Regions from separate parts of the Vibrio sp. A2-1 genome, predicted to be linked through region 2. Evidence: predicted binding sites of a transcription regulator. Region 2 holds the regulator's gene; the other holds the start of a gene.

Region 1 (3,651 bases), on a different contig from region 2:
ATATTTGCTCAACAATAACGGCCAGTTCGTGGAAGCTGTATTCAATTTGGTTTTGACTTGATTGCTTAATATTTAGCGTGTGCTGAGCGTCTATCCGATCAAATTCAGAGTTAATATAGAGGGCAGGGACTAGTCCTAGGGCAAAAATGGTACATAGAAATTGGCTGACTAGTTTTTTTATACTCGTATTCATCACTGTCCTCAAAGAATCAGCGCAATACTATATATTTTATGGGGTTTTTAATGTGATCTTGACCCAGAACTTAAAACAAGCTTTGCATATAATTATGGTTTTAGTGCAACTTTTTGCAATTAAGCTTGATTGTTGAGCAATCACTTCGTTAAAAAATGATTGCTCAATATAGAACGCCGATCTGAAACTTGAGCCCAATTAATCGCGATTAATTGCCGTTTATCTAGCTATGAGCAGCTAGCTTAGGCCGATAATATTTCCATTACTATCAATATCTAATGACATGAAAGCCGGTTTGTCAGGTAAGCCTGGCATGGTCATTACGTTGCCGCACAAAGCGTAGATGAAGCCGGCACCAGCACACAGTTTCAACTCTCTAACGGGTACGTCAAACTGAGTGGGTGCACCCTTTATTTGAGCTTCTGTTGAAATCGATAATGGCGTTTTTGCCAAACAAACCGATAGATCGCCATAGCCGTGTTGGTTGAACTCAGTTAGTTGTTTTCTTGCCAGTGGTGATAGCGAAATACTTGCTGCGCCGTATCCGACTTCAGCGACTGCCATCAGTTTCTCTTCTAAGCTTTGCTTAGAGTAGTACAAAGGCTTAAATTTACTCTCTGTTTGGCATGCTTTTACCACGGCGTGAGCCAACTGAACTGCACCTTCACCACCCTGACCAAAGGCTTCACTTACTTCAACGCTGACACTTGGGTCAAAGTCGGTGATCATTTGTTTCAAAGTATCGAGCTCTTGAGCTGAATCTTGTGGGAATCGATTGATCGCAACGACAGTAGGCACTTGATATTGTTTAACGTTGTTGATGTGCCATTTAAGGTTCTCAAAGCCTGCAGTGAGCGCGTCTTGATCGTCATTAAAGATTGAATCAGGCAATGGAGTACCCGGTCTCAAATCGTATAAACCAGAGTTGGCTTTTAATCCGCGTAATGTTGCGACAACTACGGCGCAATCGGGCTTCTTGTTCGACGCTTTAACCTTGATGTTACACGCCTTCTCAAACCCCATGTCAGAGCCGAAGCCGCCTTCAGTCACAACAAAATCACTGAGTTTTAGAGCAATCTTATCGGCAATAATTGAAGAGTTACCATGTGCAATGTTTGCGAAAGGTCCTGCGTGAATCAACGTTGGCACACCTTCAAGGGTTTGCATCAATGTTGGTTCAATAGAGTCCTTCATCGTTACTGTCATAGCGCCCGCGACGTTAAAGTCTTCTGCGGTTAATGGCGAACCTTGATTGTTATATGCGAGTACGACATGGCCGATCCGCTTGCGTAGGTCTTGTAGATCATCGGCCAGCGCGAGAATAGCCATCAGCTCTGAAGCGGCTGAGATATCAAAACCATCTTCGCGTTCAAGGCCATTAATTGTTTTGTCTGCTTCGTTTTTGCCTACTGTGATCATGCGCAATGCACGGTCATTATGGTCGAGTACACGGCGCCACACGATTCTGCTTGGGTCGATGTCTAATGATTTTAAGCCAGAGCGTGTTTCAAAGGCTTCTAATCCTTCACGCTGCTCATGATACAAGCGTGCATCAATGGCTGCAGAGGCGAGGTTATGAGCGGCTGTCACAGCATGAATATCACCGGTGAGGTGCAAGTTTAATTGTTCCATAGGGGCGACTTGAGAGTAACCACCACCGGCTGCGCCACCTTTAACACCAAAAACTGGGCCCATTGAAGGCTGGCGAATGCAGGCCATCGCAGATTGGTTAATCTTTGCGAGGCCTTGTGCTAATCCAATAGTAGTGACGGTTTTGCCTTCGCCAAGAGGCGTTGGTGTGATAGCGGTCACCACGACCAATTTACCATCTTGTTGGTTGGCGAGGCGTTCAAGTGATGTCAGAGACACTTTAGATTTGTATTGCCCTAATGGCTGATGTTCGTTGTGTTGCAGGCCAGCTTGTTTGGCAACTTCACTGATGTTTTTAAGGGGAGTAGAGCGACAAATATTAATATCAGACAGCATATTTGATCCTTATATCAGAACCGAAAGGTTGTACGTAAACGTTTGCGTGGCGATAGTACTGTATAAATTTGCCAAGTAAAGGCAAACCACACGAATTATGTGCTGGAAGATAACAGATCTAAAGAGTCATTGCGCGAGATCAAATGTTAAACGAGCAAAATATTCGATGTGACTACCTTCAGCTGCAGTTATATTGGTGCTGAATACAAAAAGGGCTGCATATAGCAGCCCTTCAGGAATGGAAAATCTAGCTGGTCATCAACTTTGATGAGTTAACAACCTGGCATGGTTGATTATCGATCCCAGTATGTTTCTTCTAAGCTATCTTCGCGTTCTGGTAGTGCACGAGAAAGGCGAGGAGAGTGCTGAGTCAATACTTCGTAGCTTACGCGGTTTGCGTACTTACAAATTTGAGACAGTGACGAGTAAGTTAAGCACGCGTGCTCGTGTTTCTCTGAATTCGGTACGTTCACGTGATGGTAACTGTTCGCTGCCATGTCATGTAGAAGTGCCGAAAGCGCGCCATCACCAGCACCGTTTGTGTTTTTAATCTCAAGTGGGCCACCTAAGTAAGGGCCGATGTGAGAGTACACTTTTACTGGGTCTTTACAGTCTTGCTTACGCATCGCACGGCTGAATTCGTATTTGTTAAATTCAGGAATATTACCCGGTAACAACGGTAGTGTGGTTTCGCGTTTCGCTGGCTCGTCAGTGTAGCCTGCCATGTATAAGCCGACAGGGCCTGCAGTGCAGAGAACTAGGTCAACCCACTCAAGCGCTTTGTTCGCCGCTAGCAAAGGATCTTTTTCACCGGTTAAGGCTTCACCTTCATCTTCGTTCATTGCGACGATGGTTACGTTCTCTTTCAGGTATTCTTGCCACCATTCAGCGTTACCTTCGATCACGTACTTCGTACCAAGCGTCAGTACAACTGGCACATTGTGCGCTTTCGCGTATTCAATCGCTTTTTGTACCGCTTTTGGCATCGGATCTTCAGGCTTACCGCGCATTAAGTATGAAGACACAACCAATGCAGACGCTTTTTCAAAAATCTGTTCAGGAATACTTTCAGGGAGTAGTTGGTTCATGTGTCCTTCGTTGATCGCAAACGTACGTTCGCCATCTTCGGTAATGAGCGTGTAACAACGACCAATTGGACCATCAACGGTTTGTAGGTGGTTTAAGTTCATACGAGAAGAAGTGCGGCAAAGGTAGCGGTAACCAAATGAGCCAACTTCAATCTTCTTAGACATTACGCCAAGCAGGACAGATTTACTGTCTGCAAGTACGGAATAGTTGTGCAATGTATTGCCGATAGTATCGCCAGGGTATTGATGCGTGATCAAACCGCGTTGAACTAATTCTTCATACAGCGCATCTGCTTTACTTTCTTCCAATACTAGTGAGTGACCTTTACTCAGCTCGTATTTTTCTAGGAACGCGTTGTCAACACGGGCCTCGATATCAACAAT
Region 2 (3,651 bases):
TTCGCAAATAACCTTGTTATTCAGCCTTGGTGTGCTTTGCACAAGTAACTTCAAGATGCATATAAGTAACACCACAAGACTAAATCAGGATCTAAGAAATGAAAGATACGAAAGCGTTCAACGAGCAAAGAGCAGAAATATACTGGTGGCTATCAAGCTTATTCGCTAAAGAGCTCACTCAAGAAGAACTCGATCACTACCACTCTGTTGAAATTCGTTCTTTCCTAACTGGTTTAGGCGAAAATGAAACACTAAAGCCGGCGATCGATAGCCTAGTGGATGCGCTAAACCGCCTACAAACGCGTGAGGATGCTCAACTAGAATTGTCTGCTGACTTCTGTGACTTATTCTTAAAAACAGATAAGCATGGCGCACTTCCTTACGCTTCTATGTATATCGGTGAGACTGGCCTTTTGAATGATAAGCCAGCAAAAGATATGGAAGAGATCATGGCCAAGCACAACTTAGTGGTGAACCAAGACCTAAAAGAACCAGCTGACCACATCGCTATCGCACTCGACTTCCTTGGCAACTTGATCATCCGTTCTAATGAAACGGAACTTGAAGAAGAGCTAGAGAAATCGTTCATTGTTCAACAGCAATTTATCGAGCAACAACTTCTTACTTGGGTACCAAAGTTCAACGTTAAATGTCATGACGTTGACGAATTCGGTTTCTACGCATCAGTCTCATCTCTGCTACTTGCATTCTGTAAATTGGACACCCAATACCTCGCTGGTGAATAAGCTTATTGGATGACTCGTTAAATAAATTCAGAAGAATGTGACAATTCACCCGGATTTCCGGGTGAATTTTATTGCGAGTAATTTCTAGTCAGTCTAAAATTGTGACCGCAAACGATAAAATATGAAACATTCACGAAATGCTATGCTTATTATAGTTTTGAGCATTTCGGTGTTAAGACAAGCCGCTCAATAGCGGTTTTTTGTTTTTTAGCACTTTAGTACCCAAAGAGCCCTACAAATTTAAGCTCTTAGTTAGGTAGCTTAACGGCTACTTCATTCCGTACTTTGGGAAAGTAGCTTCTAATAGGATAAAACCATGGCCACTATAAAAGATGTCGCTCGCTTAGCAGGCGTATCAACAACAACCGTTTCTCACGTAATCAACAAAACTCGCTTTGTTGCAGAAGCGACGCAAGAAAAAGTAAATAAAGCCGTAGACGAACTGAACTATGCACCAAGTGCCGTTGCTCGTAGTTTGAAGTGCAATACAACCCGCACTATCGGCATGCTAGTTACTCAATCAACTAACCTATTCTTCTCTGAAGTTATCGATGGTGTTGAAAGCTACTGCTACCGTCAAGGTTACACTTTGATTCTGTGTAATACGGGCGGTATCTATGAGAAGCAACGTGACTACATTCGAATGCTTGCAGAGAAACGTGTAGATGGCATCTTAGTTATGTGTTCTGACCTAACTGAAGAGCTAAGAGGCATGTTAGACCGTCACGCTGACATTCCTAAAGTGATTATGGATTGGGGCCCTGAGAGTTCTCAAGCAGATAAGATCATCGACAACTCTGAGGAAGGTGGTTACCTAGCGACCAAATACCTCATTGAGCACGGTCACTCCAAGATTGCTTGTTTAAGTGGCCACTTAGACAAAGCGGCATGTGTTGAACGCATCGCGGGTTACAAACGCGCACTCAACGAAGCTAAGATTGCTACCGATGATAACATGATCATTGAAGGTAACTTCGAGTGTGATACTGCGGTTCTTGCTGCAGAGAAAATCATTAAGATGGTAGATCGCCCAACGGCCGTATTCTGTTTTAACGACACGATGGCACTCGGCCTAATGAGCAGATTGCAAGAGAAAGGAATTCGTATCCCTGAAGATATTTCAGTGATCGGCTATGACAACATCGAGTTGGCTGAATACTTCTCTCCGCCGTTAACAACGGTTCACCAACCCAAACGTCGTGTTGGTAAGAACGCTTTCGAAATTTTGTTAGAACGCATCAAAGATAAAGACCATGAAAAGCGTGTGTTCGAAATGCACCCTGAAATTGTTGAGCGAAGCACAGTTAAAACGTTAAATTAATTGATAAATTCAGTTTAATATAATTAAGCGCACCTTTAGGTGCGCTTTTTTTATCAACAACATGAATGAACCTGGTATCATACTGGAAAGATCATTAATTGAAGCAATATCACATTTTGAAATAACAAGTGTGAGCCTCATTCAACAAAAACTTTATTCTATTCAATCAGTCACGCACAGGGCAAATCACTTGAAAGAGTGAGACGCAAAGCTTCCGGCCTAAACCACTCGTTGGTATGGTAGCGGGGTTACCGATGGCAAAATGCAGTAACTACTAATAATTTAGTAATTTACGGCTAATTGACAATTTAATTGCAACATTTTGCTAATCTCTCGGACCTGCTTATTTGGTGGCGTAGTTCAAATACACCGAGATAAATAACATGGATAAACCGATACTAAAGGATTCAATGAAATTATTTGAATCCCTAGGAAAAATAAAATCACGCTCGATGTTTGGTGGCTTCGGTCTTTTTGCTGATGACACTATGTTTGCTCTGGTTGTAAATGACCAGCTGCACATACGAGCAGACAAATGCACAACGAAACAGTTCGAACAACAAGGGTTTCAACCGTACGTCTACAAAAAACGTGGTTTCCCTGTCGTTACTAAATATTTCGCTTTACCCGAAGGCCTGTGGCAAGACCAAGAGAAAATCTTGCAGCTTGCAACGACGTCTCTGGGTTTTGCTAAAGAAGAAAAAGCTGAGCAATCTTCAGCTAAGCCTACTCGACTCAAAGATCTGCCCAACCTTCGACTCGCCACTGAGCGTATGTTGAAAAAAGCAGGGATCGATTCCGTAGAACGTTTATATGAATCTGGCTCTGTAAACGCATTTAACGCCATCAAAGAATCACATGCGTCTTCTGTCAGTATTGAACTACTTTGGGCGTTAGAAGGCGCGATCAATGGCACACATTGGTCTGTTATACCGCAGCAGCGTCGTGAAGAGCTTATCAATCGCGTCAATTAACATTGTCAGTGCAAATTATCTATATAACTAAGCCGCATTTACTGCGGCTTTTTTTATATCTGCTGAAAGTTAATCTATGCTTTGCCTGTCTATCTATACTAATGGTATACATTGAAAATTTAGAGGAAGTATCAATGAGTAAGAAAATGATATTGGGTATTGTGTTGGTCGTAACCATCGTCTTGTTAGGCGTCAATTTCGGCCAATACCTAACGCTTGAAAATGCCAAGGCCCAACAAGCCGTTTTAAATGACTACATTGATAGCAACTTCATTGCTGCCGCTGCTATCTATTTTGTCGCATATGTAATGATTACTGCTTTCTCAATTCCTGGTGCTGCTGTTGTGACCCTGTTAGGAGCTGCGCTATTTGGTTTCTGGAATAGTTTGCTGCTGGTCTCTTTCGCCAGTGCCATTGGTGCAACCCTCGCATTTCTAAGTAGCCGCTACCTTTTACGTGACTGGATCCAAACCAAATTTGGTGACAAATTAGCAACGATTAACAAGGGCGTTGAAAAAGACGGAGCATTTTACTTGTTTTCTCTGCGTCTGATTCCTGTATTCCCATTTTTCCTTATCAATCTGTTGATGGGTCTAACACCGATATCCGT

What was found. The regulator PurR, encoded in region 2, represses purine synthesis genes. The targets are predictions, from matches to a motif close to TNANGNAAACGTTTNCNTNA.
Region 1: a site for PurR is predicted at 2,210-2,229, ahead of L3V33_RS02700 (formate--tetrahydrofolate ligase). Genes of this name have one in related genera too.

What each region holds. Positions count from the first base shown of each region.
Region 1 covers NZ_JAKKCO010000001.1:617,433-621,083, reverse strand. The annotation lists gene L3V33_RS02705 (diguanylate cyclase) at 1-193, opposite strand, end outside; gene L3V33_RS02700 (formate--tetrahydrofolate ligase) at 431-2,179, opposite strand; gene L3V33_RS02695 (inosine/guanosine kinase) at 2,473-3,651, opposite strand, start outside.
Region 2 covers NZ_JAKKCO010000002.1:222,601-226,251, forward strand. The annotation lists gene torD (molecular chaperone TorD) at 99-746, shown strand; gene purR (HTH-type transcriptional repressor PurR) at 1,063-2,067, shown strand; cyclic di-GMP riboswitch class I at 2,238-2,323, shown strand; gene L3V33_RS08680 (TfoX/Sxy family DNA transformation protein) at 2,451-3,041, shown strand; gene L3V33_RS08685 (TVP38/TMEM64 family protein) at 3,176-3,651, shown strand, end outside.